2 regions of the Streptomyces sp. NPDC002520 genome follow, and region 1 is predicted to be linked to the other one. Evidence: predicted binding sites of a transcription regulator. Region 1 holds the regulator's gene; the other holds the start of a gene.
The links. Region 1 encodes HspR, which represses chaperone genes until heat shock. Its sites were predicted from a motif close to TTGAGNNNNNNNNNCTCAA; they were not measured.

Region 1 (15,546 bases):
CCGTCCGATGGCGTTCGCGCACAAGGACGACTTCGTGTCCATCGCGTTGATCGTTCCCGGGCAGGAAGTCGACCGCCGCAGCCCGGCCACAGCCCGCAAGCCGCAGGTTTTCAGCGGTGTCAGCGGTCTGGGCCGGGTGATACGACAGATGGTGACCACGCTTCAGGAAGAGCGCGAGCAGCTCTCGGAGACGACCTTCGACATCGCCTGTGAGCATCTGCTCGACCTCGTCTGCCTGGCCGCGGAAGGGGCCACGGACTCGGCGCCGGCTGAGCAGCGGGCAACGGTCGAGGCGGAGATCCGACGCCACATCCGCCGCCACGCGTGCGACCCCGACCTCAACGTCGCGGGCATCGCGCGGGCTCTCGGCTGGTCGACCCGCTACATCCAGGAGGTGTTGAAGGCCGCCGGCACGACATCGCGGGATCTCATCCGCCGGGAACGACTGCATCTCGCCCGGACCAGGCTGACCAGTGGGAACTGGGCCGGGCATTCCATCGCACAGATCACTTACTCCTGTGGCTTTGGCAGTCACGCGTCGTTCAGTACCGCATTCCGGCAGGAGTTCGGCATGACGCCTCGCGACGCCAGGAAAAGCGTTCTGCCGTTTTCGGTGGACCGGGACTGAGAGGGCGTGGCCGTCAGACCTGCACGGTGCCGCCGTCCACGAAGAGTTCGGTACCGGTGACGAAGCGGCTCTGGTCGGAAGCGAGGAAGAGGGCCGCGTCCGCGATGTCCTCCGGGGTGCCGATCCGGCCGAGCGGGATCCGGGAGACCAGGAACTCCTTCACCTGTCCGCCCTGCTCGGTGTGGGCGCCGCCGATGGCTCCGTCGAGTCCGGGCGTGTCGATCGTCCCGGGGCTGATGGCGTTGACCCTGATGCCCCGGTCCTTGAGCTCATTGGCCCAGGTGCGGGCGAAGGACCGTGCCGCTGCCTTCGTGGCCGTGTACACGCCGAAGCCCTCGGGTCCCTCGACGGTCCAGATCGAGGCCGAGAGGATGACCGAGGCGTGGTCGTTCAACAGCGGCAGCGCCTTCTGCACGGTGAAAACGGTGCCTTTCACGTTCACGCCGAGGACAAGGTCGAGGTGTTCCTCCGTGATCTGCGCGAGTGGGGCCACCTCCCCCACTCCGGCGTTCGCGTACAGCACGTCCACTCGGCGGCCGTCCGCGGCGATCCGCTCGTACAGGCGGTCCAGGTCGGCCGGGCTGGCCACGTCACCGCGGACACCGGTCGCGCCCCGCCCGATGGAGGCGACCGCGGCGTCGAGCACCTCCTGCCGTCGGCCGGTGAGGTAGACGTGCGCCCCCTCCTCGGCGAAACGACGGGCGGCGGCGAGACCGATCCCCGTCGAGCCACCGGTCACCACGGCCGTCTTGCCGTCGAGTTGTCCCATCACGTCCTCCTCGGATTCCGATTACCGCATGCGACCGCCCACAGCCACGGGAACGGCACGGCCTCGCCCGGGTGAACGACATGCCGCATGTCCCTTGTACGGGCCAGGCGTCGGTGGCACCCATCCTCACGTTCCGTGCGCGGGCGATCTTTCGCTCCGGCGCACAGCCCTTGTGTGCGGACGCAGGCTTTGGGGATCCGGTCTTGATCGCGCAACGGCCGCGGTGCACCGCTCACCGGGGCGAAAGCGGTGAGGTTGCGGTGGCCGGAATTCATGCGTAAGCGGCGGCGCCGGAGAGAGCGGCGCGAAGCCGAAGCCCGCCGACGCGAGCCGCCCGTCCGGGCGGACTTCGCGGACGGCCGTCATCTACGTCCGGACACGACGGCGCCCCCTGCCTGTGCGGGTCAGGGGGCGCCGTACGTTCGTTGGGCCGTCGTCGGCTACTTCGCGGGCTCCGGCTCGGGCTCGGCGGCGCTCTCCGGGGCGCCCGCCGGGTCGACCGGCGTCCTGACGGAGTCGAGCAGCAGCTGGGCCACGTCCACGACCTGGATGGACTCCTTGGCCTTGCCCTCGTTCTTCTTGCCGTTCACGGAGTCCGTGAGCATCACGAGGCAGAACGGGCAGGCGGTGGAGACGATGTCCGGGTTGAGGGAGAGTGCCTCGTCGACGCGCTCGTTGTTGATGCGCTTGCCGATGCGCTCCTCCATCCACATCCGGGCACCGCCGGCGCCGCAGCAGAAGCCGCGCTCCTTGTGGCGGTGCATCTCCTCGTTCCTGAGGCCCGGGACCTTGCCGATGATCTCGCGCGGGGGCGTGTAGATCTTGTTGTGGCGGCCCAGGTAGCAGGGGTCGTGGTAGGTGATGATGCCCTCGACCGGGGTGACGGGGACGAGCTTGCCCTCGTCGACCAGGTGCTGGAGCAGCTGGGTGTGGTGGATGACCTCGTAGTCGCCGCCGAGCTGCGGGTACTCGTTGCCGATGGTGTTGAGGCAGTGCGGGCAGGTCGCGACGATCTTCTTCGCGGACTTCGGCTTCTTCGACTCGGGGGTGACGTTGCCCTCGTCGTCCATCTCCTCGCCGAAGGCCATGTTCAGCGCGGCGACGTTCTCCATGCCGAGCTCCTGGAAGAGGGGCTCGTTGCCCAGGCGGCGGGCGGAGTCACCGGTGCACTTCTCGTCGCCACCCATGATCGCGAACTTGACGCCCGCGATGTGCAGCAGCTCGGCGAAGGCCTTGGTGGTCTTCTTGGCGCGGTCCTCGAGGGCGCCGGCGCAGCCGACCCAGTACAGGTACTCGACCTCGGTGAGGTCCTCGATGTCCTTGCCGACGACCGGGATGTCGAAGTCGACCTCCTTGGTCCACTCCAGGCGCTGCTTCTTGGCCAGGCCCCAGGGGTTGCCCTTCTTCTCCAGGTTCTTGAGCATCGTGCCCGCCTCGGACGGGAACGCGGACTCGATCATGACCTGGTAGCGGCGCATGTCCACGATGTGGTCGACGTGCTCGATGTCGACCGGGCACTGCTCGACGCAGGCGCCGCAGGTGGTGCAGGACCACAGCACGTCCGGGTCGATGACGCCGTTCTCCTCGGCGGTGCCGATCAGCGGGCGCTCGGCCTCGGCCAGGGCGGCAGCCGGGACGTCCTTCAGCTGCTCCTCGGAGGCCTTCTCCTCGCCCTCCATGGTCTTGCCGCCGCCGGCCAGCAGGTAGGGGGCCTTGGCGTGCGCGTGGTCGCGCAGCGACATGATCAGCAGCTTCGGGGAGAGCGGCTTGCCGGTGTTCCAGGCCGGGCACTGCGACTGGCAGCGGCCGCACTCGGTGCAGGTGGAGAAGTCCAGCAGGCCCTTCCAGGAGAACTGCTCGACCTGGGAGACGCCGAAGACGTCGTCCTCGCCGGGGTCGGTGAAGTCGATCGGCTTGCCGCCGGACGTCATCGGGAGCAGGGCGCCCAGGGCGGTCCCACCCCTGGCGTCGCGCTTGAACCAGATGTTCGGGAAGCCCAGGAAGCGGTGCCAGGCCACACCCATGTCGGTCTTCAGCGAGACGACGATCATCCAGATGAAGGAGGCCGCGATCTTCAGGCCGGCGAAGAAGTAGGTGAGGTTCTGGAGGGTGGAGACGTCCATGCCCTTCAGCCACGCCACGACCGGGTACGAGATGAAGAACGAGGCCTCGTAGCCGTCGACGTGGTTCTGGGCGCCCTCGAGCGCGTGCAGCATGAAGATGCAGACGCCGACGACGAGGATGATCGTCTCGACGAAGTACGCCTGGCCGGTGTTGGAGCCCGCGAACCGGGACTTGCGGCCCGGCCGGTCCGGCCGGGAGAGCTGCCGGATGACGATCAGCGCCAGGATCCCGATCACCGTCATGGTGCCGATGAACTCGACGTAGACGTTGTACGGCGCCCAGTGGCCGATGACCGGCAGGATCCAGTCGGCCTTGAACAGCTGGCCGAAGGCGTTCACGATCGTCAGGAGCAGCGTGTAGAAGCCGATCGCCACGAACCAGTGCGCGACACCGACGATGCCCCAGCGGTTCATCCGGGTGTGCCCGAGGAACTCCCGTACCAGGGTGACGGTGCGCTGATAGGGCTCGTCGGTCCGGGTGCCCGCGGGCACGCTCTGGCCAAGCCGCATGAAGTTGAAGATCTGCAGGAGGGCGCGGAGGAACAGGGCCACGCCGACCACGATCAGAACCAGCGACACGATGATCGCGGCGAGTTGCATTTCGGGGCTCCTCGGGCCTGCGAGGGAAATTACTAAGCGGTAACTTATGCAGTCCGTCTGAGACTACCCTCATCTTTACTCGCACTGTAGCCAGGTGCGGGGTGATCTGGGTCGCTGAGGGTCGCCTGAACCGGGTGGGCGAACCATGCGATCAGATCGTGTTATTCATACCGAATTGCTACATTCGCGCCTAACTTGGTCGGGTGCTCTACGGGATCATCGCGGCCTCCGCCGCCCTTCTGCTCGCCGCCGTCCTCACGGCGCTGTTGCGGGTGCCCGCGCTCAAGGCGGGCATCGTCGACCGGCGCAGGCAGCGGCCCCTGCCGGTGCCCGGCGGAATCGCCGTCGTATCCGTCACGTGCCTGGTCGCCTGGACGGGTGAGTGGACGCGGGTCGCCCCGCTCGGGGACGGGGTCGGCCGGCTGCTCCTCGCCGCCGCCGCGGTCGCCCTGCTCGGGCTGGTCGCCGACGTGTGGCGGCTGCGGGCGCGGGTCCTCGTCGCCGGTACGGCGCTGGCGGCGGCCTGCGTGGTGCCGTACGACGAGACGGGTGTCGGGGGCGGGGTGCTGGCGGTGGGGTGGATCGTGTTCTCCGCCCTCGCCTTCAAGGGGCTGGACCACGCCGACGGGCTTGTCGGGACCGTGGGGGTGGTGACCGCCTTCGGTGCGGGGGCCTGCGCCGCCGCCGAGGTGATGGACGGGCTGGCCGTGCTGCTCAGCGTGTTCGCGGCCGCCCTCACCGGCTTCCTGATGCACAACTGGAGTCCGGCGCGGGTCGGACTCGGCGCCGGCGGCGCGCTGTTCACCGGGTTCCTGCTGTCCTCGGCCGCCGTCTTCACGCGCGCGGGGTACGCGCTCGCGCCCAGTGCGGGCGTGCTGTTCTGCCTCGGAGCGGTCGCGGGCGCCGACTTCCTGCTCGTGGTCCTGGCCCGGCGGGCGGCCCGCCGGCCGTTGCTGCGGCGCGGGCCCGACCATCTCGCGCACCGGCTGCGGCGGCTCGGTCTCACCGCGCAGGGCGCCGTCGTGGTGCTGGGGGCCGGATCGTTCGCCGCGGTGCTCGTGGGCGTGCTCGTGCATACGGGCTGGATGACGGAAAGTGCCGTGCTCTGGGTGGCGGGTGTGGCTGCTGTCGCCGTCGTCGTACTCCTTCGCATCCGTGTCCAGCAGCCCCGTCGGACAGTATCTGCGCAGGTCAGCGGGCAGTTGCGTGTAAGGAACGGATAAGAGTTGAGCCTCTCTGACTCATGTCTATTGACCCGGCGGCCCGAGTGGTGCACACTTGAGCCTGTTCCACTCAAGTCAGCTGGAGGAATCAACCATGGCACGTGCGGTCGGCATCGACCTGGGCACGACTAACTCCGTCGTCAGCGTTCTGGAAGGCGGCGAGCCCACCGTCATCACCAACGCCGAGGGCGCCAGGACCACGCCGTCCGTCGTCGCCTTCGCCAAGAACGGCGAAGTGCTCGTCGGCGAGGTCGCGAAGCGCCAGGCGGTCACGAACGTGGACCGGACCATCCGCTCGGTGAAGCGCCACATGGGCACCGACTGGAAGATCGAGCTCGACGGCAAGGTCTTCAACCCGCAGCAGATGTCCGCGTTCATCCTGCAGAAGCTGAAGCGCGACGCCGAGGCCTACCTGGGCGAGAAGGTGACCGACGCGGTCATCACCGTACCGGCGTACTTCAACGACTCCGAGCGTCAGGCCACCAAGGAGGCCGGCGAGATCGCGGGCCTGAACGTCCTGCGCATCGTCAACGAGCCGACGGCCGCCGCGCTGGCCTACGGCCTCGACAAGGACGACCAGACGATCCTCGTCTTCGACCTCGGTGGCGGCACCTTCGACGTGTCCCTCCTGGAGATCGGCGACGGCGTCGTCGAGGTGAAGGCCACCAACGGTGACAACCACCTCGGTGGTGACGACTGGGACCAGCGCGTCGTCGACTACCTGGTCAAGCAGTTCCAGTCCGGCCACGGCGTGGACCTGTCCAAGGACAAGATGGCCCTCCAGCGCCTCCGCGAGGCCGCCGAGAAGGCCAAGATCGAGCTGTCCTCCTCCACCGAGACCTCGATCAACCTGCCCTACATCACCGCCTCCGCCGAGGGCCCCCTGCACCTCGACGAGAAGCTCACCCGCGCCCAGTTCCAGCAGCTGACCGCGGACCTGCTGGAGCGCTGCAAGACGCCGTTCCACAACGTCATCAAGGACGCCGGCATCCAGCTCGGCGAGATCGACCACGTCGTTCTCGTCGGTGGCTCCACCCGTATGCCCGCCGTCGCCGAGCTCGTCAAGGAGCTGACCGGTGGCAACGAGGCCAACAAGGGTGTGAACCCGGACGAGGTCGTCGCCATCGGCGCCGCCCTCCAGGCCGGTGTCCTCAAGGGTGAGGTCAAGGACGTCCTGCTCCTCGACGTGACCCCGCTGTCCCTCGGCATCGAGACCAAGGGCGGCATCATGACCAAGCTGATCGAGCGCAACACCACGATCCCGACGAAGCGCTCCGAGATCTTCACGACGGCCGAGGACAACCAGCCGTCCGTGCAGATCCAGGTCTACCAGGGCGAGCGCGAGATCGCGGCGTACAACAAGAAGCTCGGGATGTTCGAGCTGACCGGTCTGCCGCCGGCCCCGCGTGGCGTGCCGCAGATCGAGGTCGCCTTCGACATCGACGCCAACGGCATCATGCACGTGACCGCCAAGGACCTGGGCACGGGCAAGGAGCAGAAGATGACCGTCACCGGCGGCTCCTCGCTGCCGAAGGACGAGGTCGACCGGATGCGCCAGGAGGCCGAGAAGTACGCGGAGGAGGACCACGCCCGCCGCGAGGCCGCCGAGACCCGCAACCAGGGCGAGCAGCTCGTCTACCAGACCGAGAAGTTCCTCAAGGACAACGAGGACAAGGTCCCGGGCGAGATCAAGACCGAGGTCGAGGCGTCGATCGCCGAGCTGAAGGAGAAGCTCAAGGGCGAGTCCGCCGAGGGCGACAACACCGCCGAGATCCGCACCGCCACGGAGAAGGTCGCGGCCGTCTCCCAGAAGCTGGGCCAGGCCATGTACGCCGACGCCCAGGGCGCGCAGGCCGCCGGCGCCACCGCCGGTGCCGGTGACGCGAAGGACGACGATGTCGTCGACGCCGAGATCGTCGACGACGAGCGCAAGGACGGTGCCGCGTGACGGAGGAGACCCCGGGCTTCGAGGAGAAGCCCGACGTCCCCTCCGGCGCGACCCCCGACGACGCCGAGCCGAAGGCCGCCCCCGAGGAGGGGGCGGCCCCGGCCGGGGACGCAAGCACAGACGCCGGTCTGGTGGCCCAGCTGGACCAGGTCCGCACGGCGCTGAACGAGCGCACGACGGACCTCCAGCGCCTCCAGGCCGAGTACCAGAACTACCGCCGCCGTGTCGAGCGTGACCGGATCGCGGTCAAGGAGATCGCCGTCGCGAACCTCCTGACCGAGCTCCTGCCCGTGCTCGACGACATCGGCCGCGCGCGGGAGCACGGCGAACTGGTCGGCGGCTTCAAGTCCGTCGCCGAGTCGACGGAGACCGTCGCGGCGAAGATGGGCCTTCAGCAGTTCGGCAAGGAGGGCGAGCCCTTCGACCCGACGATCCACGAGGCCCTGATGCACTCCTACGCGCCGGACGTCACCGAGACGACCTGCGTGGCGATCCTGCAGCCCGGGTATCGCATCGGCGAGCGCACCATCCGCCCCGCGCGGGTGGCCGTCGCCGAGCCGCAGCCGGGCGCGCAGACCGTCAAGGCCGAGGACGCCGAGGACAACACGGCGGCCGACGACAAGGAGAACGGTGGCCCGGACGAGGGCTGACGTGAACACTACTGAGGGGAAGGAGGGACGTCGGGGATGAGTACCAAGGACTTCATCGAGAAGGACTACTACAAGGTTCTCGGCGTCCCCAAGGACGCCACCGAGGCCGAGATCAAGAAGGCGTACCGGAAGCTCGCCCGCGAGTTCCATCCGGACGCCAACAAGGGCAACGCCAAGGCCGAGGAGCGCTTCAAGGAGATCTCCGAGGCGAACGACATCCTCGGCGACCCGAAGAAGCGCAAGGAGTACGACGAGGCCCGCGCCCTGTTCGGCAACGGCGGCTTCCGGCCCGGTCCGGGCGCAGGCGGCTCCTTCAACTTCGACCTGGGCGACCTCTTCGGAGGCGCCGGCGGAGGCGGTGCCCAGACGGGCGGCGGCTTCGGCGGCGGGATCGGTGACGTCTTCGGGGGACTGTTCAACCGGGGCGGCACGGGCCCGACCCGTACCCAGCCGCGCCGCGGCCAGGACGTCGACACGGAGGTCACCCTCAGCTTCACCGAGGCGATCGAGGGTGCGACCGTCCCGCTGCGGATGACCTCGCAAGCGCCCTGCAAGGCCTGCTCCGGCACCGGCGACAAGAACGGCACGCCGCGCGTGTGCCCGACCTGCGTCGGCACCGGGCAGGTCGCCCGGGGCTCGGGCGGTGGCTTCTCGCTGACCGACCCGTGCCCCGACTGCAAGGGCCGCGGCCTGATCGCCGAGCACCCCTGCCTGGAGTGCAACGGCAGCGGCCGCGCCAAGTCCTCGCGCACCATGCAGGTCCGCATCCCGGCGGGCGTCACCGACGGGCAGCGGATCCGGCTGCGCGGCAAGGGCGCGCCCGGCGAGCGGGGCGGACCGGCGGGTGACCTGTACGTCACCGTGCACGTCGGCGAGCACCCGCTGTTCGGACGCAAGGGCGACAACCTCACCGTCACCGTCCCGGTGACGTTCGCCGAGGCCGCCCTCGGCGGCGAGGTGAGGGTCCCGACTCTCGGCGGCCCCGCCGTCACCCTGAAGCTCCCGCCCGGCACCCCCAACGGCCGCACGATGCGCGCCCGGGGCAAGGGCGCGGTCCGCAAGGACGGAACCCGCGGCGATCTGCTGATCACCGTCGAGGTGACCGTCCCCAAGGACCTGCCGGAGAAGGCTCGCGACGCCCTGGAGGCGTACCGCGAGACGACCGCGGGTGAGGACCCGCGGGCGGAGCTGTTCGAGGCCGCGAAGGGAGATTGAGAGCCCCATGGACACACCAGGCCGTCGGCGCAACCCGTACGAACTGAACGAGGAGACCCCGGTCTACGTCATCTCGGTGGCGGCCCAGCTCTCCGGCCTCCACCCGCAGACCCTCCGCCAGTACGACCGCCTCGGCCTGGTCTCCCCGGACCGCACCGCGGGCCGGGGCCGCCGCTACTCGGCCCGTGACATCGAACTGCTCCGCCAGGTGCAGCAGTTGTCGCAGGACGAGGGCATCAACCTGGCCGGCATCAAGCGGATCATCGAACTGGAGAACCAGGTCGCCGCCCTGCAGTCCCGCGTCGCGGAACTGCAGTCGGCCCTGGACGGCGCGGCGGCGGCGATGCAGCAACGCGAGGCCGCGGTGCACGCGTCCTACCGCCGTGACCTGGTCCCGTACCAGGAGGTCCAGCAGACCAGCGCGCTGGTGGTGTGGCGGCCGAAGCGGCAGCAGAACGACTGACGTACCAGCGACATGTGAAAGGGGCCCGGAGAATCTCCGGGCCCCTTTCACATGCTCAGGGTGCGATGACCGCCGAGGCGGCGCCGGGGGCGGATTCGGTGCCGTCGGCGAGCAGCGCGGTCACCCGGTAGAAGTGGGTGGTGCCCTTGGCTGCGCCGGTGTCCTCGTAGGAGGTCCCGGAGACGGACGCCAGCTTCTCGTACGCCTCGGTGGCCGGGTTCCAGCGGTAGACCTGGTAGCCGGTGGCGTCGGCCACGGTGTTCCAGGCCAGCGAGACGCCCGTCCCGTCGGGGTCCGCTGTCGGCTGCACCGGTGAGCCCTCGGGCGTCGCGACGCTCGGCGTCATGTCCAGCTCGGTCGTGACCACGGCCTCGGCCGGGCCGTGCCATTGGGCGGCGGAGTTGTTCTCGTCGTCCACGGCGTCGACGAAGAAGCAGACCTCTTCGCCGTCCGGAAGGGTGGTGCGCGTGTAGGAGGTCCTGTCCGGCGAGAGGTACTCGGACCCGGTGCCGTAGCAGACCTGATCGCCCGGATCGCCCGGATCGCCCGCCACGTCGCCCCAGACGACCCTGTAGTACTTCAGATCCGTGGCCGGGTTCTTGTCCCAGGTCAGCTCGAAGCCGTACTCGGTCGGGGTGACGTCCAGCCCGGTGACGAGCGGCGGCGGGTCGTTGTCCCAGATCCTGCCGTCGTGGGGCGCGGACCGGGCGGACTCGTTGCCCGCCGCGTCCACGGCCGAGACGCGGTAGTAGTACACGGTGCTCTCGGCTGCCGTGGTGTCCAGGTATGTGAGTTGGTCCGTGCGGCCGAGCTCCGTGTACGTGCCGTTCTCGCTCGCCGACCGGTAGACGCGGTACGACACCGCGTCCGCGACCTTTTCCCAGCCGACCTCCATCCCGCCCGTACCGCCGGTCGGGGTCACCTCGCCGTACGCGGTCACGTTGGCCGGCACGCCGGGCGCGACCTGGTCGGCAGTGGTCACGGCCTGGTCGGCGGTGCCCGCCGACTCGTTGCCGGCCTTGTCGTAGGCGCGGACCTCGTAGTAGTACGTCTCGCCCGTCCTGGGGAGGGTGGAGTCGGTGTACGAGGTGGAGGTGGTCGTGGCGAGCGGCTTGCTGCCGAACGACGTGCCCTTGAGGCGCCGGTAGACGCGGTAGCCGGCGAGGTCCATCTCCTTGTTCTTCGCCCAGGCCGCCTTGGCCTTGCCGGTGGCGCCGTCGTACGAGACGGAAGTCCCCGTCGGGACGAGCGGCTTGACCTTGTCGACGTCGGCCGAGGTCCGGGGTTGGTACGCGAACGTCACGTTCGCCCTGCCCGTCCAGTTGACGTAGTCGACGCGCAGGGTGTGCTTGCCCGAGGGGATGGTGACGTTGGCGGTCTTCGTCACCGTCGTCGAGACGTTCTTCCACAGGTCGACCTTGCGCACGCCGTCGAGGTACACGCGGATGCCGTCCTGGACGGCGACCGGCAGGGCGAAGGGCCCGCCGGAGCCGAAGTCGCGTGTCACGGTCCAGCGGACGGCGAAGTTGTCCTTCGGCAGGCCCGTGGCCGGGGCGCCCGTGCCCCAGTTCTGGTCGATCGCGGAGTCGCAGTCCGTCTTCTTCGGCGTGCCGGAGAAGGCGGTGTTCGCGTAGAACGTCCGCGTGAACACGGGCGAGGCGCAACTCGTCGCGGCGGAGGCGGTGGTGGCGACCGCGCCGAGCAGGCCGCCGGCGGTGGCGAGCACCACGGCCGTGGCGGTCACGTGTCGTGCTGGGTTCATTCGGTCCTCTGGTCGAGTCGACGAGACGGCGGCGGTGCGCCGACGATCACGACCCGGGAGCGGCCGAGTCGGTTGTACTGATCTTTGCCATCTCCTGAACTCCCTTTGGATGGAGGGTCCGTAAAGAGCGTTTGAAGGAGGTTCCACCCGGGGTCGCAAAGCGTTCACAAGGAAGCGGAGCGTAACGTTGCCATCTCGTTAAGTGGCTTCTCTTGACGGTGCTGTGGCATACGCGTTGTCTCTTCAGGACACCTGTGCCGCACAGCGGCACCCACGTCTCGTACGCACCTGAAGTGAGCCCCGAATGCGTCGTATCGCTCTGTCCGTGGCCGCGTCCACGATGACCCTGTCACTCGCCGGCTGCGGCGTGCTGGACGCGGCGGGAGACGGGGCGAGCGCGAGCCCGACGAAGGGCGACGACGTGACCGTGGGGCTGCTGCTGCCGGAGAAGGCGAACACCCGTTACGACAAGTTCGACTTCCCCATCATCAAGAGCAAGGTGGCCGAACTGACCCACAAGAAGGGGAAGGTCGAGTACGCCAACGCCGACGCGGACGCCGCCCGGCAGGCCGGCCAGATGCAGCAGATGATCGACGACCGCGTCGACGTGATCCTGCTCGACGCGGTCGACTCGCATGCCATCACGGGCCAGGTGAAGAAGGCCAAGGAGGCCGGTATCCCGGTCATCGCCTACGACCGGCTGGCCGAGGGTCCGATCGACGCCTACATCTCCTTCGACAACGAACTCGTCGGCGAGGTGCAGGGCCGCTCCCTGCTGGAGGCGATGGGGCCCGACGAGCACTCCTCCGACAAGATCGTCATGATGAACGGCTCGCCCACCGACCCGAACGCCAAGCAGTTCAAGGAGGGTGCGCTCTCCGAGCTGACCGGCAAGGTGCGGATCGCGGCGACCTACGACACCGTCAAATGGAAGCCGGAGAACGCCCAGGCCAACATGGCCGAGGCGATCGGCCGGATCGGCGCGAGCAACATCGCCGGGGTCTACGCCGCCAACGACGGGATGGCGGGCGGCGTCCTCAAGGCCCTGCGCGCCGCCGGCGTCACCGTGCTGCCCCCGATCACCGGCCAGGACGCCGAACTGGACGCGGTGCGGCGGATCCTCGTCGGTGAGCAGTACATGAGCGTCTACAAGTCCTACCCGGACGAGGCCGAGGCCGCCGCCCAGATGGCCGTCGCCAAGGTCCAGGGCAAGGACATCCAGTTCGACGCCCTCACCCAGGACAAGGTGAACAGCCCCACTACCAAGGACATCCCGTCCAAGCTGGTCCAGGTGAGCTCGCTGACCAAGGGCAAGATCAAGGAAACCGTCATCGCGGACGGGATTTACACGGTGGGCGACATCTGCACACCCGAGTACAAGTCCGCCTGCGCGGCGGCCGGGCTGAAGTAGCGCCACGGCCGCGGCGGCGCCAGGACCGAAGATGTCCCACAGCTGAGGCCGTCCCACTGCTGAGGCCGTCCCGCGGCCCAAGCGCCACCCCCCATGTTGCTGCAATGTGATGTCCGGAGGCCGGACGATACCCGGGCATACCGTCCCGTTGCGGCGCCCGCGGCGCGGAGAGCCGTGTTGCGGACCCGGTCGGCGCCGCGCATAGTTGCGCTGCGGAAGTGGCAGCAAGCCGGGGGTGGAATGGGCGATGGCCGGGCACGGGACGGAGGAGCATCCTCACGGTGCCGACCGACTGTGCGGGCAGGGGGACCGTGTGTACTCCCGGGCCGTACGCCGGGGGCGGGTGCCGCGCACGGACGTCGAACCGGTGCCCTGCCTGCTGGAGCTGGCCCTCCTGCACCCCGACCCCGATGACATGGACTGGCTGGTGCCCACCTCCCCGCAGGAGGTCATGACCCGGCTGCTGCGCGGGGTCTGCGACGAGGTCACCGCGAGCCAGCGCAGGGTGGGATCGGCGGTCGCCGCCTTCGAGTGGTACGCCGGACTCGGCCGGCAGCTGCAGGCGCTGTCGGCGTCGGGGGAGGGCACCGCGATCCGGGTGCTGGACGGGCTGTCCCGCATCCAGGCCGCGATGGACGAGGCGACCGAGGCCTGCACCACCGAGGTCCTCACCGTGCAGCCCGGCGGCATCCGGCGCGAGGACGAGCTGACCGAGGGACTGCACCGGGCGCTGGCGCTGCGCGGCCGGGGCGTGCGCATGCGCGACCTGTACACGCACGTGGCCCGGCACGGGCAGGGACTGCTCAACTACTTCGAGCTGATGGGCGAGGCCGTGGAGGCCCGCACGCTCGACGAGGTCATCGACCGGCTCATCCTCTTCGACCGCACGGTCGCCTTCATCCCCGCCAACGCCGATCGCACGATGGCCCTGGAGCTGCGCCACCCGGCCCTGGTCGGGTACCTGGTGACCGTCTTCGAAAGGCTCTGGCGTCTCGCGATCCCGCTGACGGCCCCGCTCCCCGACACCGGCATCGAGGGCATCTCGCACCGCGAGCGGTCCATCGCCGCGCTGCTCGCGGAGGGCCACCAGGACGCCGTGATCGCCGAGCGCCTCGGCATCAGCGTGCGCACCTGCCGTGCCCACATCGCCCGCCTGTCGGACACGCTCGGGGCGGCCAGCCGCACCCAACTGGGCGTGCGCATCGCCCAGGTCGGCCTCGACGGCCCCCCGCGCACCGGCGGCCCCGCCGTCGTCGGCCTGCCCGACGAGGAGTCACCGAGCGTGCTCTGAGGTTCCTCGGCGCTCCGGACCCCTCGGTGCTCCGGACCCCTCGGTGCTCCAGACCCCTCAGTGCTCCTGGACCCCTCGGTGCTCCTGTTCCAGCATCCCGGACTGTGCGATGAGGAAACCGAGTTGGGCCCGGCTGCCGCTGCCGAGAGCCGTGGCCAGCTTGGCGATGTGGGCCCGGCAGGTGCGCACGTTCATGCCCAGACGCCGGGCGATCGCCTCGTCCACATGACCCTCCACCAGGAGCTTGGCGATGGAGTGCTGGACGTCGGTGATGCCGTCGGGCGCGGTCTCGTACGGCGTCCCGGCGCTCAGCGGCACCGCGCGGTTCCACATGAACTCGAACACTTTGATGAGGTAGCGGACGAGTCCGGGGTGGCGCAGTTCCAGGGCGACCTGGCGGTCCTCGCGCACGGGGATGAAGGCGACGGTCTCGTCGCAGATGATGAGGCGCTCGACCAGCTCGTCGATGGTGCGGTACTCCACCTTGCCGTCCGTGAACTGGTCCACGTAGGCCAGCCGGTCGGCGCTGTAGCGGGCGGTGTGCTGGTACAGCGTCCGGATGCGCACCCCTCGTTCGCTCAGCGGCTTGTCCCGTTCGAGGGCCTCCAGGAGCCGGTTCTCGGGGCTGCGCCAGCCGCCGGGCTGGACGGTGAGCACCTCGGTGCGGCACTGGGTGGTGGCCAGGTCGAGCGCGGTGTTGATGCGGTCGAGGCCTTCGAGGACCGTGATGGCGTGGGTGGGGGCGTGCTCCTGGGCGCTGAGCGCCATGAAGGGCTCGAAGACCTCGGACAGGGAGAGGGTCTGCCTGCGCTGCTCGGCGATCTCGCGCTCGATGGGGTTGAGCCGCTGGGCCAGCGCGACCGCCGGCGGGACGGGGAGCAGCCAGGTGGGGTCGTCCGGATCGGCGTGGAGGAGGGCGAACTCCATGAGGCAGGGGGCCACCTCGGTGTCCTCGCGCGGGATGCGGCCTATGCGCAGGGCGTCCGCATAAAGACGGCTCCCTTCTGCACACAGCTCGGTCACCGCGTGGGGATGTGTCGCCCTTGTCTCGTTTGTTGCCAAATCTCCACCCCCCAGGGTCCTGAACATGCAGGAACATGATGCACCGATCGTGTGGCGATGATGTGCCTGAATGAGCCATCGTCTTATCCGACGGGGGAAGAGGGGACTTTCAAGTGAGGACGAAGCCGACTATGCGTAAGAGAATGCTTCGCTCGGTGCTTGTTGCCGCCTTCTCCGCCGTTGTGGCCGTCGGAACGCTGGCTGGCCTCTCCGGTGTGAAGGGCGACACGCACAAGGCGAGTGCCGATCAGTCCGTGACCGCCGCCGGCCAGGCGAACGTCCCTCTTGACACCAGGTGGGACGCCACGCCGCTGGACACCCGGTGGGACGCCGCTCCCCTGGACACCCGGTGGGACGTCGCCCCGCTGGACACCAGGTGGGACTGATCGACATGACCACCC
Region 2 (15,546 bases), on a different contig from region 1:
TGACTCCCTGCGCCGGGGCGACCCCTTTTCCCGGTGGCTGCTGATCCTCGACGGCGCCGACGAACCGGAGCAGATCTGGGACCTGGTCCCGAGCGGCCCCGGCCATGTGCTCATCACCTCCCGCAACCCCGAGTGGGGCGAACACAACAGCAGGCTCCTCGAAGTCCCCGTCTACGACCGTGTCGAGTCCGTGGCCTTCATCCGGCGCCGCGCGCCCCGGCTGACCGAGCCGGACGCCGACCAGCTCGCCGAAGCCCTGGAGGACCTGCCGCTCCTGCTGGACCAGACCGCGGGCTGGCTCAACGACTCCGACCTGTCCGTGGACGAGTACATTGCCCTCCTCGAAGGAGGCATCGACCAGGACGTCGTGAAGGTCTCGGCGGACTTCCCGCTCGCTTTCCAAACCGCGTGGTCGATACTGCTGAACAAACTCCGCGAGACCGTCCCCGAGTCCGTCGACCTGCTCCGCCTGTGCACCTTCTTCGCACCCGGGTTCATCCCCGTACGGCTGCTGAAGGAGATGTCCCACGACGACCTGCCCGAACAGCTCGCAAGACTGCTCGACGACCCGCTGCTGTGGAACAAGGCGATCAACCAGCTCCGCCAGTACTCCGTCGTCCGCCTGGAGTCGCACGAGACCGCCACGGACGAGGCCGCCTCCTCGGGCGAGTCCCTGTATCTGCACCGCATGGTTCACCAGATCGTCCACAAGGACATGCCCGAGGGGGACCGGCGAGAGTTCATCGAGGTTGTTCGCCGCGCCCTCGCCGAGGCCGACCCCGGCCGTCCTACGGACACCCGAAACTGGGACGCGTACGCGGAGATCGTGCCGCACCTGAAGTACGCGGACGTCCTGCAGAGCAAGGACCGCAGGGTGCAGATGTTGGTGCTGAACTGCCTGCGGTACATGTGGTTCGCGGGCGAGTACTCCGCCGGGGTGAAACTCGGAGCCCGCGCCCTCAACGCGTGGCGGCGGACGCTGGGCGAGTCGCATCCCAGGGTGTGGGAGGTGACGTACCACTACGCCAACCTGATGCGGTCTGCCGGCCGTTTTCTTGAGACGGAGGCCATCGACCGGGCGGCGGCGGAGCGGCTGCGTCAGGACCGGGGCGAACACGATTTGGACTATTTGCGAATGGCCAGCGGACTCGCGGCCGACCTGTGCAACCTCGCCCGCTACGACGAGGGGCTGGAGCTGTGCGAGTGGCTCTACCCGACGTACCGCGACCTCTTCAGCGAACAGGACTCCCGCACACTCAACGCCCTGAACAACCTCGGATTCACCGTGCGCCTGCTGGGCCGCTACGAAGAGGCCAGGGCCATCGACCTGAAGACGTTGGAAGCACGCCGCCTGCTCCTCAAGAACCGCCACCCCTGGACCCTGTTCTCCGAGGTGTCGTACGCCATCGACCTGCGTCTGCTCGGCCGGTATGCCGAGGCCGAGTCTGCGCAGATGAAGAACGTGCGCGAATACCAAAAGCTCATGGGCCAGGACCACCAGGACACCCTGCGCGCCGAACACAACCTGGCCATGTGCCAACTGCGCAGCGGCGATCGCGTAGCCGCTGGTGAACTCCTCACCAGCGTCTTGGAAGGCTACGAGCGCAAGCTCGGTGACACCCACGTGCACACCCTGGCAGCGGCCGTCAGCCAGAGCTGCTTCGCCCGCGAGCACGGCGACATCGACCAGGCTCGCGAGGCCAGCGAGTCCATCATCGCTCGCTACGAACTGCTGCTCCCCGAAGGCCACCCCTTCACCATCGGAGCCCGCGCCAACCACGCCCTCATCCTGCGCAGCGTCGGCGAGCGGGAGCACGCGCACGCCGTCATCGAGGAGGCGCTGGCCGGTATGACCGAGGCCCTCGGCGCGAGCCACCCGCACTCCCTCGGCTGCGCCATCAACGCCTCGGCCCTGCGCAACCTCGTCGGCGAGACCGAGTCCGCCGCCGAACTCAGCAGGACGACCATCACCAGGGCCACCGAGACCCTGGGCCGCACCCACCCGCTGACCCTCTCCGCCCGTGTCGCCCACGCGGCCGACCTGCGGGCCCTGAGAGACCGTCAGCAGGCCGAGAAGGTCGAGAAGGAGGCCCTCACCGACCTCGCCGCCACGCTGGGCGACCAGCACGTCCACACCATCTCGGCCCGCTCCCGCAACCGGCCCTACTGGGACTTCGAACCCCAGGCGAGCTGATCCGTCCGGCACCCTCCCGGCGCGCATAGCATCGCGCGCCGGGGTATGTGCCGGTCCATCGGCGCTTGCCCCAACCACACGTGAGTTGTGCTGTGCGATGTGCGGCGCAGACATGACCGTCGCGGACCATGCCGAAGGGCCCGGTACCGAGTGGAGAACTCGGCACCGGGCCCCGGGTGTCGGCTGAGCCGCCGGAGGCTTACGCCTCGAACACCTCACGCACCAGCTGCTCCTGCTCGGCCTGGTGGCGCTTGGCGGAGCCCACCGCCGGGGACGAGGAGTGCGGGCGCGAGATGCGCCGCAGCCGCTCGCCGGCCGGGATGTCCGCGCCGACCGCCAGGTCGAGGTGGTCGATCAGGTTGAGCGCGATGAACGGCCAGGCACCCTGGTTCGCCGGCTCCTCCTGGACCCACAGGTACTTCGCGGCGTTCGGGTACTTGTTGACCTCCGCCTGGAGCTCCGCACCCGGCAGCGGGTACAGGCGCTCGATGCGGATGATCGCCGTGTCCGTGGCACCGCGCTTGACCCGCTCGGCCTCCAGGTCGTAGTAGACCTTGCCGGCGCAGAAGACGACCTTGCGGACCGCGGCCGGGTCGACCGTGGAGTCGCCGATGACCGGGCGGAACTCGCCGCTCGTGAACTCCTCCGCCTTCGAGGCCGCCGCCTTCAGACGCAGCATCGACTTCGGGGTGAAGACGATCAGCGGCTTGTGGGCCGGGTTGTGCACCTGCCACCGCAGGAGGTGGAAGTAGTTCGACGGGAGCGTCGGCATCGCGACCGTCATGTTGTTCTGCGCGCAGAGCTGGAGGAAGCGCTCGACGCGGGCCGAGGAGTGGTCCGGGCCCTGGCCCTCGTAGCCGTGCGGGAGCAGGAGCGTGACGCCGCTCGTCTGGCCCCACTTCTGCTCGGCCGCCGAGATGTACTCGTCGACCACCGTCTGCGCGCCGTTGACGAAGTCGCCGAACTGCGCCTCCCACATCACGAGGGCGTCGGGGCGGGCCAGCGAGTAGCCGTACTCGAAGCCCATGACCGCGTACTCGGACAGCAGGGAGTTGTAGACGTTGTAGCGCGCCTGGTCCTCGGAGAGGTACTGGAGCGGGGTGCGCTCCTCACCCGTCTCGCGGTCGATGAGCACCGCGTGGCGCTGGCCGAAGGTGCCGCGCTGGGAGTCCTGGCCGGACAGGCGGACCGGGGTGCCCTCCAGCAGGAGGGAGCCGACCGCGAGGGTCTCGCCCATGCCCCAGTCGATCGTGCCGTCCTCGACCATCGCCGCCCGGCGCTGCAGCTGCGGCAGCAGACGCGGGTGCACATGGAAGGAGTCGGGGATGTTGACCTGGGACTCGGCGATCCGCTTGACGACCTCCGTGGAGATCGCGGTCGGCACCGCGACCGGGAAGCCGTCCTGCGGCGTCCGGACGTCGACGGCGGCCGGCTGCGAGGTGGCCTCGCGGACCTCGGTGAAGACCTTCTCCAGCTGGCCCTGGTAGTCCTGCAGCGCCTGCTCGGCCTCTTCCAGGGTGATGTCGCCGCGACCGATGAGGGACTCGGTGTACAGCTTGCGCACCGAGCGCTTCTTGTCGATCAGGTCGTACATCAGCGGCTGGGTGAAGGCCGGGTTGTCCGACTCGTTGTGACCGCGGCGGCGGTAGCAGATGAGGTCGATCACCACGTCCTTGTTGAACGCCTGGCGGAACTCGAAGGCCAGCCGGGCGACCCGGACGACGGCCTCGGGGTCGTCGCCGTTCACGTGGAAGATCGGGGCCTCGATCATGCGGGCCACGTCCGTCGCGTACATGGAGGAACGCGAGGACTCGGGGGCCGCGGTGAAGCCGACCTGGTTGTTGATGACGATGTGGACCGTGCCGCCGGTGCGGTAGCCGCGCAGCTGCGACATGTTCAGGGTCTCGGCCACGACGCCCTGGCCCGCGAAGGCCGCGTCGCCGTGGATCGCCACCGGCAGGACCGTGAAGTCCGTGCCGCCCTTGTTGATGATGTCCTGCCTGGCGCGGACGATGCCCTCGATGACCGGGTCGACCGTCTCCAGGTGGGAGGGGTTGGCGGCCAGCGAGACCGTGATCTGCTCGCCGTCCAGGCCGGTGAAGGTGCCCTGGGCGCCCAGGTGGTACTTCACGTCGCCGGAGCCGTGCATCGACTTCGGGTCGAGGTTGCCCTCGAACTCGCGGAAGATCTGCGCGTACGACTTGCCGACGATGTTCGCGAGGACGTTCAGGCGGCCGCGGTGGGCCATGCCGATGACGACCTCGTCCAGGCGGGACTCGGCAGCGGAGTCGATGACCGCGTCCAGCAGCGGGATGACCGACTCGCCGCCCTCGAGCGAGAAGCGCTTCTGGCCGACGTACTTCGTCTGCAGGAAGGTCTCGAAGGCCTCGGCGGCGTTCAGGCGGCGCAGGATGCGCAGCTGCTCCTCGCGCTCCGGCTTGGAGTGCGCCCGCTCGACGCGGTCCTGGATCCACTTGCGCTGCTTCGGGTCCTGGATGTGCATGAACTCGATGCCGATGGTGCGGCAGTACGAGTCGCGCAGCACGCCGAGGATGTCGCGCAGCTTCATCAGGGACTTGCCGGCGAAGCCGCCGACGGCGAACTCGCGCTCCAGGTCCCACAGGGTGAGGCCGTGCTCGGTGATGTCCAGGTCGGGGTGCTTGCGCTGGCGGTACTCCAGCGGGTCGGTGTCGGCCATGACGTGGCCGCGGACCCGGTAGGAGTGGATCAGCTCGAAGACACGGGCGGCCTTGGTGACGTCGTCGTCGTGGCTGGCGTCGATGTCCTTGAGCCAGCGGACCGGCTCGTAGGGGATGCGCAGCGCCTTGAAGACGTCGTCGTAGAAGCCGTTCTCGCCGAGCAGCAGGTTCGCGACCTGGCGCAGGAACTCGCCGGAGGCGGCGCCCTGGATCACCCGGTGGTCGTAGGTCGACGTGAGCGTCATGACCTTCGAGACGCCGAGCTTGTTCAGGGTGTCCTGGCTGGTGCCCTGGAACTCCGCAGGGTAGTCCATGGAGCCGACGCCCATGATCACGGACTGGCCGGGCATCAGACGCGGCACGGAGTGGACGGTGCCGAGGCCGCCGGGGTTGGTCAGGGAGACCGTGACACCGGTGAAGTCGTCCATCGTCAGCTTGTTGTCGCGGGCGCGACGGACGATGTCCTCGTAGGCCTGCCAGAACTCGAAGAAGTTCAGGGTCTCGGCCTTCTTGATGGCGGCCACGACGAGCTGGCGGTCGCCGTTGGGCTTCACCAGGTCGATGGCCAGGCCGAGGTTGATGTGGGCCGGCTTGACGAGGGTCGGCTTGCCGTCCTTCTCGCCGAACGACCAGTTCATCGACGGCATGGCCTTGATGGCCTGCACCATCGCGTACCCGATCAGGTGCGTGAAGGAGATCTTCCCGCCCCGGGCGCGCTTGAGGTGGTTGTTGATGACGATGCGGTTGTCGAACAGCAGCTTCACCGGGACCGCGCGGACCGAGGTGGCCGTCGGCAGCTCCAGCGAGGCGTTCATGTTCTTGGCGACCGCGGCGGCGGGACCGCGCAGCGTGACCAGCTCGGGACCCTCCGGGGCCGCGGCGGCCGCGGGGGCCTTGGCGGGGGCGGGGGCGGCGGCCTTCGCCTTCGGCTGAGCGGGCGCCTGTGCGGGTGGCGCCGGCGCGGCCGGGGCGGGGGCGGCCGGGGCCGCGGGGGCGGCAGCGGCGGCGGGCTTCGGGGCCGCCGGGGCCGCGGCGGGAGCGGCCTGCGCCGGGGGAGCCGGTGTGGTGGTCTCTGCGGCCCCCGCGGCCGCAGTACCCGCCGGAGCCGAGGCGGCGGGCGCTCCCGGCTTGTAGTCGGCGAAGAAGTCCCACCAGGCACGGTCTACCGAGTTCGGGTCCTGGAGGTACTGCTGATAGATCTCGTCGACGAGCCACTCGTTGGGACCGAACGCGGCAGCGGGGTTCTTCCCGGCTTGGTCTTCGGTCGAGATGCTCGAGTTACTGGGGGACTGTGGCGACACGGCGGCAACCGCCCTCTTCCGCTTCACAAGGTTATGGACAGCGGAAATAAAGGCTACGCCTCCGAGACCGGGAAGGTCAGGTCAGGCCCGTTCATCGTCGTGTAAGTCACATCGGAAATCTTGTTTCAGGGCTTGATATGGCGGGAAACAAGCGTGGTTCCGCATGTGGAGGAGGGGGTGCGGGATCGCCGAACGGGGCCCGGCGCGACGGCGTCCCGGGCCCGCCCCTGATCACACGTGTCCGGCTGCGCGGACACAGATGGATCTTGGGCTTCCGGTTCGAACTTTACGTCAACTTGGGACGGAGGACAGTCCCGGGAGAGTGACGATGATCCGGCAGCCCCGCTCGGATTCGGCCACACCGATCCGGCCGCCGTGCAGATCCACCGCCCAGCGGGCGATCGCCAGACCGAGTCCGGTGCCGCCGTCGCTGCCCGGACCGTGCGGTCGGGTCACCACACCGCGGTTGAACCGCTCGAACACCCGGTGCCACTCCGACCTGGGAATTCCGGGACCCTCGTCCAGGACCTCGAGCTCCAGCGACTCCGGCTGGGCCCCGCACCGCGCCCGCACCGTCACCCGGCCGTGCGGCGGGCTGTGCTTCACCGCGTTGTCGATCAGGTTCGCGACGACCTGGTGGATGCGCTCGGGATCCGCGTGCGCGGTCAGCTCCGGCGGGGAGACGTCGAGGTGCAGATGGACGTCCGTGCGCGTGTGGCTGCCCGAGCCGGAGGCGATGCCCGCGCGCGCGGAGGCGACCATGTTGGCCTCCTTCAGCACGCCGGACAGGTACGGCCACACCTCGAAACGGCGCGTCTTGAGCGGTACGACGCCGTTGTCCAGCCGGGAGAGGTCCAGCAGCGTCTCCAGCAGCCGGCCGAGGCGCTCGGTCTGCTTCAGGGCCGTGCGCATGGTCTCGGGGTCGGCCTCGGTGACCCCGTCGACGATGTTCTCCAGCACCGCGCGCAGCCCCGCGATGGGCGTGCGCAGCTCGTGCGAGACGTTCGCCACCAGTTCCTTGCGCTGCTGGTCCTGGGCCTCCAGCTCGTCCGCCATGACGTTGATCGTCTGGGCCAGGTCACCCAGCTCGTCCCGGCGGTTCTCGCGCACCCGGCGCGTGTAGTCGCCGTGCGAGATGGAGCGGGCGACCGCGTTCATCTCGTCCAGCGGCGCGGTGAGCGACTGCGCCACGAACTGCGTGATCAGCAGAGTGGCGATCATCGAGAAGACCGTGATGAAGCGCAGTTCCGTCTTGGTGTGCACCGCGACGATCGACAGACCGGTGGTGATCAGCACCGCGATGACGACCAGAGCGCCCAGCTTGGTCTTGATCGAGAACGGGCGTACACCGCCCCAGGGGTCCTCACCGAAGGTCCCTGGGTTTCTTCGTGCGGCTTCTCGCCCGTCGCTCATGGCGTCGGCGTCTCCAGCGCGTATCCGACGCCGTGCACCGTGCGGATCCGCTCGGCGCCGATCTTCCGGCGCAGCGCCTTGATGTGGCTGTCGACGGTCCGGGTGCCGGAGGCGTCCGCCCAGTCCCACACCTCGGCCAGCAGCTGCTCCCGGGAGAGCACCGCGCGCGGGGTGTTGGCCAGGCACACCAGCAGGTCGAACTCGGTGGGCGTCAGGTGGACGTCCTCGGACTTCACCCGCACCCGGCGCTGTGCGTGGTCGATCTCCAGCTCGCCGAGGCGCAGGATGCCCGAGCGCGGCGTGGCGGCGGCGAGCGCGGCCCGCTCCACCCGGCGCAGCAGGACGTGCACCCGCGCGGCCAGTTCCCGCATGGAGAACGGCTTGGTCATGTAGTCGTCGGCGCCGACCCCGAGGCCGACCAGCATGTCGGTCTCGTCGTCCCGCGCGGTCAGCATCATCACCGGCACCGGGCGCTGGGCCTGCACGCGCCGGCAGACCTCCAGGCCGTCGAAGCCGGGCAGCATGATGTCGAGGATCAGCAGGTCGGGCTGCCAGGCCTGGGCCGTGTCGACCGCTGCCGGACCGTCGGCCGCGGTTTGCACGAGGAATCCCTCGGCGCGGAGCCGGGCCGCGATGGCGTCGACGATCGTGGGATCGTCCTCGACGACCAGCACTCGACGCTGCGCTCCCGGAGTGGTCGTCGCCGCGCCGGTCTGGGAGGTGTGTGTCTGCTCCATCGCCCGCCCCTGTTGCCTATGTTGCTTTCCGGAATCCGTGGGGTGATCCCATGACTGCTATTGACGCTTGAATGATCCGCGTCAGGGATGCACCCTACGGTGACTGACCGTTCCGTCGCTATCCAGGGCGGACGGCAAGGTGGACCGCGTCCGGAACGCCCCGGGCAACGGGCACTTCTTCGGTACGCACCTGTTGGAACCCGGCATTCCGCATGGTTCCTTCAAATTCCGGAGAGGGCTCGGCCGACCATACAGCCAGTACCCCGCCAGGGCTCAACACCCTTGCGCAGGAGGCGAGTCCGGCCGGTGCGTACAGGCTGTCGTTGCCCTCCGTGACGGTCCAGGCAGGGCCGTTGTCGATGTCGAGACACAAGGCGTCGAACGTGTCCGAAGTCTCATTGACGTAAGCGATCAGGTCCGCTTCGACGATCTCGGTGCGCGGGTCGGTCAACGCCCCGCGGGACACCTCGGACAGAGGACCCCGGCGATGCCAGTCGATGACGGCGGGTTCCCGTTCCACCACGGTGATGCGCCCCCAGCGCGGGTCGGCGGCCGCGTGTGCGAGCGAGAATCCCACGCCCAGCCCTCCGATCAGCACGTTCGGCGCCGGGCGGGCGTCCAGCGCGTCCCTCGCGGCGTCGATCAGCAGGCGCTCCGAGCGGCCGTCGGACGTGTCCATCAGGAAGCAGCCGTTGGCGATGATCTGCAGCAAATGCCCGTGTCTGCGCAGCACCACCTCGCCGTACGGGCCGTCGCGCCGGTCCAGGACCACAGGGGTGTCGTACACGGCAGTCATGCGGCCATCCTGCTCGAACCGGGCGCGGCGTTCACGGGAATTACGGATGGCGGGCAGGCGGCCGGGGGTGTGCTGGCCCGTTCGTGGGACACGGGGCCCCTGTGTGGCGGGTCCTGCCGTGCGGACCGGCGGACGCGGCGGAGGCTTCTGGGAATGTTGTGAATCCGCTCCCGCGTGGCGTCGGTCATAGACACCGGTGCACCCGACGCGAAGGGTGGGGCGCGACGGAAGGAGCGCCTCACCGTGGAACGGACCGCGACGGGCCCCACGACGGCCACACCCCCACCCCCCTCGGCCGCGCCCCTCCCCGACCCGACCTTCTCCGCCGACCCGGCCTTCGCCTTCGACCCGGCCTTCGCCTCCGGCCGGTCCTTGACCTCCGACCTGGCCTGCACCTCCGGCGCGGCTTTCGTCTCCGGCCCGGCGTTGACCTCTGAGGCGGCTTTCGTCTCCGGCCGGGCGTTGACCTCTGACGCGGCCTTCGCCTCTGGTCCGGCCTTGACCTCCGACCTGGCCTGCACCTCCGGCGCGGCTTTCGTCTCTGGCCCGGCGTTGACCTCTGACGCGGCCTTCGCCTCTAATCCGGCCTTGACCTCCGACCTGGCCTGCACCTCCGGTGCGGCTTTCGTCTCCGGCCCGGCGTTGACCTCTGACGCGGCCTTCGTCTCCGGCCCGGCCTTCGCCTCCGATTCGGTGTTCGCCGAGGGTGCGGGGCTCCTCGGCGGGATGCCCAGGCAGCGCGCGGTGATGCCGGAGGCGGCAGTGGAGGCGGCCGCTGCGGCTGAGGGCGCCGCGCCGCTCCGGGTGCCGTCGGTCCGTCGCCCGTGGCCGGCGCGTCTGCTCCCGACCCCCGTCGCCACCCCGTTCACCTTCGGCTACGTGGTCGTCCTCGCCCTCACCTCGCTCGTCGCCGCCGTGGCCGAACCCGGGCTGGTGCACGCGCTGTACCAGGACTCCAGTACCGACGTGGCCCACCTGATGCACAGTCCCGCGCTGGTGCTGGTGGCGAGCGCGCTGTGGGTCGCGGGCGGGGTCGTCTCGCCGTACGCGGCCGCGTTCGTACTGGTGCTGACCGCGCTGGAGCGGCGCATAGGCGGTCTGCGGGCGGCCGGTGTGTTCCTGGCCGGGCATGTCCTGGCCACCCTCGCGACCGAGGTCCCGGTCGGTCTGGCCGTGCTGGCCGGCCACCTCCCGGCCACCTCGCTGCACCGCCTCGACTACGGCATCAGCTTCGGCGTCGCCGCCAGCATCGGCGCCCTGGCCGGCCTGCTCACCCCCTGGGCGCGCTGGCCCCTGCTCTCCCTCTTCGGCGCCATGCTCCTCGGTGACCTGATCGACTTCGAGGACCCCATGACCAACTGGGGCCACCTGATCGCCCTGACGATCGGCGTCGCCGCCTGGCCGCTCGTGCGCCGCTGGAACATGCGGTCACTTTCCGACTGAGGGCGACTGGTCCCCCCACCAGCAGAAACACCAGGGTGACCGCCTGATCGCTCACAGCGAACGCCAACTCGGGAACATCGGCGGTGCCCTACGCATTGAGCCTGCATAGCTCAAGTTGACTGCCAAAGGGGAGATCATGGCTGATGAGTCCACGGCGTTCACGCTCGTCCTGCCTGTGCTGCCGCTCGATGACGAGGTGGTACTGCCCGGCATGGTGGTCCCGCTGGACCTGAGCGACGCCGAGGTACGCGCCGCGGTGGAGGCCGCCCAGGCCGCCGCGCGGTCCGAGCCCGGCAAGCCCAAGGTGCTGCTGGTGCCGCGTATCGACGGCACGTACGCCAAGACCGGTGTGCTCGGCACGGTCGAGCAGGTCGGCCGGCTGGCCGACGGAGACCCGGGTGCGCTGATCCGCGGGCGCTCGCGCGTGCGCATCGGCGCCGGGACCACCGGCCCGGGTGCGGCGCTGTGGGTCGAGGGCGCCCGCGTCGAGGAGAACGTGCCCGAGCCGGTGCCCGGCCAGGTCACGGAGCTCGTCAAGGAATACAAGGCGCTCGCCACCACCTGGCTGAAGAAGCGCGGCGCCTGGCAGGTCGTGGACCGGGTCCAGGCCATCGAAGACGTCTCCGCGCTCGCCGACAACTCCGGTTACTCGCCCTTCCTGACCACCGAGCAGAAGGTCGAACTGCTGGAGACCGCCGACCCGGTGGCCCGCCTCAAGCTCGCCACGCAAGCGCTCCGCGACCATCTCGCCGAGCAGGACGTGGCCGAGACCATTGCCAAGGACGTCCAGGAGGGCGTCGACAAGCAGCAGCGCGAGTTCCTGCTGCGACGCCAGCTGGAAGCGGTCCGCAAGGAACTGCGCGAGCTGAACGGCGACAGCTCCAAGGACTCGGCCGAGGAGTCCGACGACTACCGCACCCGTGTGGAGGCCGCCGACCTGCCGGAGAAGGTCCGCGAGGCCGCCCTCAAGGAGGTCGACAAGCTGGAGCGGTCCAGCGACCAGTCCCCGGAGGGCTCCTGGATCCGCACCTGGCTGGACACCGTCCTGGAGCTGCCGTGGAACGAGCGGACCGAGGATGAGTACGACATCCAGGGCGCCAAGGCGATCCTGGACGCCGAGCACGCCGGCCTGGAGGACGTGAAGGAGCGCATCACCGAGTACCTGGCCGTGCGCAAGCGGCGCGGTGAGCGCGGCCTGGGCGTGATCGGCGGGCGGCGCGGCGGTGCCGTGCTCGCGCTCGTCGGCCCGCCCGGCGTCGGCAAGACCAGCCTCGGCGAGTCCGTCGCGCACGCGATGGGCCGCAAGTTCGTCCGCGTCGCCCTCGGCGGCGTCCGCGACGAGGCCGAGATCCGCGGCCACCGGCGTACGTACGTCGGCGCGCTGCCCGGCCGGATCGTGCGCGCCATCAAGGAGGCCGGGTCCATGAACCCGGTGGTCCTGCTGGACGAGATCGACAAGGTGGGATCCGACTTCCGGGGCGACCCGGCGGCGGCCCTGCTGGAGGTCCTCGACCCGGCGCAGAACCACACCTTCCGGGACCACTACCTGGAGGTCGAACTCGACCTGTCGGACGTGGTCTTCCTGGCCACCGCCAACGTCCTGGAGGCCATCCCGGAGGCGCTCGCCGACCGAATGGAGATCGTCCGCCTGGACGGCTACACCGAGGACGAGAAGGTCGTCATCGCCCGTGACCACCTGCTCCCGCGCCAGCTGGAGCGGGCCGGCCTGAACAAGGACGAGGTCACGATCGACGAGAGCGCGCTGCGCAAGCTCGCGGGCGAGTACACCCGCGAGGCGGGCGTGCGCACCCTGGAGCGGTCCGTCGCGCGGCTGCTGCGCAAGATCGCGGCCAAGCACGAACTCGGCGAGCGGGAACTGCCGTTCACCGTCCGCGACGAGGACCTGCGCGGTCTGATCGGGCGCCCGCACCACGTGCCCGAGTCCGCCCAGGACCCGGCCGAGCGGCGTACGGCCGTCCCGGGTGTGGCGACCGGCCTCGCGGTCACCGGCGCCGGCGGCGACGTCCTCTACGTGGAGGCGTCCCTCGCCGACCCGGAGACGGGCGCGGCGGGTCTGACCCTGACCGGCCAGCTCGGCGACGTGATGAAGGAGTCGGCGCAGATCGCGCTGAGCTTCCTGCGCAGCCACGGCGCCGAACTGGAACTTCCGGTGGCCGACCTGAAGGACCGGGGTGTGCACATCCACTTCCCGGCGGGCGCGGTTCCGAAGGACGGTCCGAGCGCGGGCATCACGATGACCACGGCCCTCGCGAGCCTGCTGTCCGGACGGCTGGTCCGCACGGACGTGGCGATGACGGGTGAGGTCTCGCTGACCGGCCGGGTGCTGCCCATCGGCGGCGTCAAGCAGAAGCTGCTCGCCGCGCACCGCGCCGGGGTGACCACCGTGATCATCCCGAAGCGCAACGAGGCCGACCTGGACGACGTCCCGGCGGAGGTGCTGGACAAGCTGGACGTGCACCCGGTGACGGATGTGCGGCAGGTGCTGGAACTGGCGCTCGCGCCCGCCACGAACGGTGCGACGCCGGAGGTTCCGGTAGCCGCGTGACGCCACAGGTGAACACCGCCTGACGCCACAGGAGAACGACGTACGAACCCGCTGCCCCGCCGCACCCCTGCGGCGGGGCAGCCGTCATTCCACGCCCAGTTTCTGCTCCGCCCACACCGTCTTGCCGATCCGGTCGTGCCGGGTGCCCCAGCGGGCGGCGAGCTGGGCGACGAGGAGCAGGCCCCGGCCGCCCTCGTCGAACATCCGGGCGCGCCGCATGTGCGGGGTCGAACCACTGGAGTCGTAGACCTCGCAGATCAGGGTGGAGTCCTGGTGGATGAGCCGGAGCCGGATGGGCGGCCGGCCGTAGCGGATGGCGTTGGTGACCAGCTCGCTCACGATCAGCTCGGTGCTGAAGGCCGCCTCGTCCAGCCCCCAGGCGGAGAGCTGCTCGTCGGTCTGCTTGCGGACGCGGGCGACGACGCTGGGGGTGCTGTCCAGCTCCCAGGTGGCGACCCGGCCGGGGTGCAGCGCCCGGGTGCGGACGACCAGCAGGGCGATGTCGTCCTCGGGACCGTGGCTGAGCAGTTCGTCGAGGACTCGGTCGCAGACGGCTTCCAGGGTCGGCGCGGGGCGCGCGAGCGTGGCGAACAGCTTGTCCAGCGCCTCGTCGATGTCGTGGTCGCGGGCCTCCAGCAGCCCGTCGGTGTAGAGGGCGAGCAGGCTGCCCTCGGGCAGCTCGGCCTCGAAGGCCTCGAAGGGGAGCGCGCCGAGCCCCAGCGGCGGACCGGCGGGCACGTCGAGAAACCGGGCCCCGCCGTCCGGGGGGACGACGACGGGCGGTGGTGAACCGGCCCGGGCCGCGGCGCACTGGCGCGTGACCGGGTCGTAGACCGCGTACAGACAGGTGGTGCCGATGCCGCCGGCGGTCTCGCCGGCCGGGTCCGCGGCGCCCTCGTCGGCCGCCAGGCGCAGCACGAGGTCGTCGAGGTGGGTGAGCAACTCGTCGGCGGGCAGGTCCACGTCGGCGAGGGTGCGTACCGCGGTGCGCAGCCGGCCCATGATGGCGGAGGCGTGGTTCCCGTGCCCGACGACGTCGCCGACCACCAGGGCGACCCGCGCTCCGGACAGCGGAATCACGTCGAACCAGTCAGCGCCCACCCCGGCCCCGGTCGTGGCGGGCAGATAGCGGGTGGCGATCTCCAGCGCGACCTGGTCGGGCAGCGGGTGCGGGGGGAGGCTGCGCCGGAGGGACAGGTCTGTGCCCGCTGCCCGCGAGTACCGGTGGGTGTGGTGCAGGTCGGCGGAAGTGTGCGGCTCGGTCCCGCCCGGTGCGGGATGCCGTCCGGCGGTGGGTCCCCGGGCGCGCTGGTGCGCGGCCAGGCAGACGGCGCGGACGTGGCCGTCGGGGTCCTTCAGCGGGGTGAGGACGGTGGGCCCGCCGGCGTCCGGGCCGAGCAGGGCCGCCACCTCCTGCGGCCGGCCGGTGTCCAGCACCCGGCGCATCGCCCGGTCGGTCTCCTCACCGGTGGCGCCGGGCACGATGTGGGTCAGCCGCAGCCCGCGGATCGCCGCCTCGGACAGGGACAGCGCGCGCTCCAGGCGGCGGTTGGCGCGCATCAGTCGCAGGTCGGTGTCGAAGATGCCGAGCGGGAAAGGGGACTGCAGGAAGGCCCATTCCTCCAGCGGCACCCCCTCGGGCGGACGCGGGCGGGCCGGTACGGCGGTGACCACCAGCCAGTCGGTGGAGCCGGTGTCCGACGTACGGCGGTGCGCGAGGAGACCGAGGTCCAGGCGCCGGCCGTCCCGGTGCCGCAGCGGCACGGTGCCGTTCCAGCGCTCCTTCCCGGCCAGTTCCCCATGGGCCGCGCCGCGCTCCGCGGCGAGCAGTCCGGTGGCCGGCCGTCCGATCACCGCCGAGGGCTCGTAGCCGAGCAGCCGCTGGGCGCCCTCGCTCCAGCCGGTCAGGATGCCCTGCTCATCGATGGTGGCCGTGGCCGTGTACGTCGACTGTCGCTCCATCGCCGCTCATCTCGCCCTTGCTCGGCAGGCTCTCCTGACCAGCATGATCCCGGCCGGCGCGGAGCACCAACGCAGCACGAACGGCACCCGCCGACGGACGAGAACGCCCCGCCGACGGACCGCGCCACGCCCCCTTCCGGAGGACGAAACGCCCCGCCGACGGACCGCGCCACGCCCCCTCCGGAGGACGAGAACGGCCCTCCGCGGACGAGCCCCCGCCGACGGACGAGTCCCCCGCCCGCGCACGAAGACGGCGGCCGTCCCGAGGGGCGGCCGCCGTATCCGCACGCTTCGGGGTCAGCCGTTGGCCAGTGCCTGCACCCGGTCCAGCGCCCCGTTGAACTTGTCGTGGTCCCCGACCGTCGGTCCGGACGAGGTGTACTGCCACATCGTGTAGTACGACCAGCCCGCCGGCAGCGTGCCCGGGTCCGAGGC

Region 2: the regulator HspR is predicted to act here: its motif matches at 10,679-10,697, upstream of lon (endopeptidase La).

The regions. Positions count from the first base shown of each region.
Region 1 is NZ_JBSFXG010000003.1:21,108-36,653, reverse strand. It holds gene ACWD5D_RS06160 (AraC family transcriptional regulator) at 1-628, shown strand, start outside; gene ACWD5D_RS06155 (SDR family NAD(P)-dependent oxidoreductase) at 642-1,397, opposite strand; gene ACWD5D_RS06150 ((Fe-S)-binding protein) at 1,838-4,120, opposite strand; gene ACWD5D_RS06145 (undecaprenyl/decaprenyl-phosphate alpha-N-acetylglucosaminyl 1-phosphate transferase) at 4,324-5,343, shown strand; gene dnaK (molecular chaperone DnaK) at 5,438-7,291, shown strand; gene grpE (nucleotide exchange factor GrpE) at 7,288-7,941, shown strand; gene dnaJ (molecular chaperone DnaJ) at 7,978-9,156, shown strand; gene ACWD5D_RS06125 (heat shock protein transcriptional repressor HspR) at 9,164-9,619, shown strand; gene ACWD5D_RS06120 (PA14 domain-containing protein) at 9,675-11,381, opposite strand; gene ACWD5D_RS06115 (sugar ABC transporter substrate-binding protein) at 11,686-12,792, shown strand; gene ACWD5D_RS06110 (LuxR C-terminal-related transcriptional regulator) at 13,040-14,083, shown strand; gene ACWD5D_RS06105 (helix-turn-helix transcriptional regulator) at 14,141-15,172, opposite strand; gene ACWD5D_RS06100 (hypothetical protein) at 15,289-15,531, shown strand; gene ACWD5D_RS06095 (hypothetical protein) at 15,537-15,546, shown strand, end outside.
Region 2 is NZ_JBSFXG010000017.1:153,670-169,215, reverse strand. It holds gene fxsT (FxSxx-COOH system tetratricopeptide repeat protein) at 1-2,194, shown strand, start outside; gene ACWD5D_RS24140 (multifunctional oxoglutarate decarboxylase/oxoglutarate dehydrogenase thiamine pyrophosphate-binding subunit/dihydrolipoyllysine-residue succinyltransferase subunit) at 2,394-6,194, opposite strand; gene ACWD5D_RS24135 (HAMP domain-containing sensor histidine kinase) at 6,486-7,607, opposite strand; gene ACWD5D_RS24130 (response regulator transcription factor) at 7,604-8,344, opposite strand; gene ACWD5D_RS24125 (spermine/spermidine synthase domain-containing protein) at 8,463-9,140, opposite strand; gene ACWD5D_RS24120 (rhomboid-like protein) at 9,867-10,583, shown strand; gene lon (endopeptidase La) at 10,720-13,149, shown strand; gene ACWD5D_RS24110 (SpoIIE family protein phosphatase) at 13,234-15,111, opposite strand; gene ACWD5D_RS24105 (lysozyme) at 15,409-15,546, opposite strand, start outside.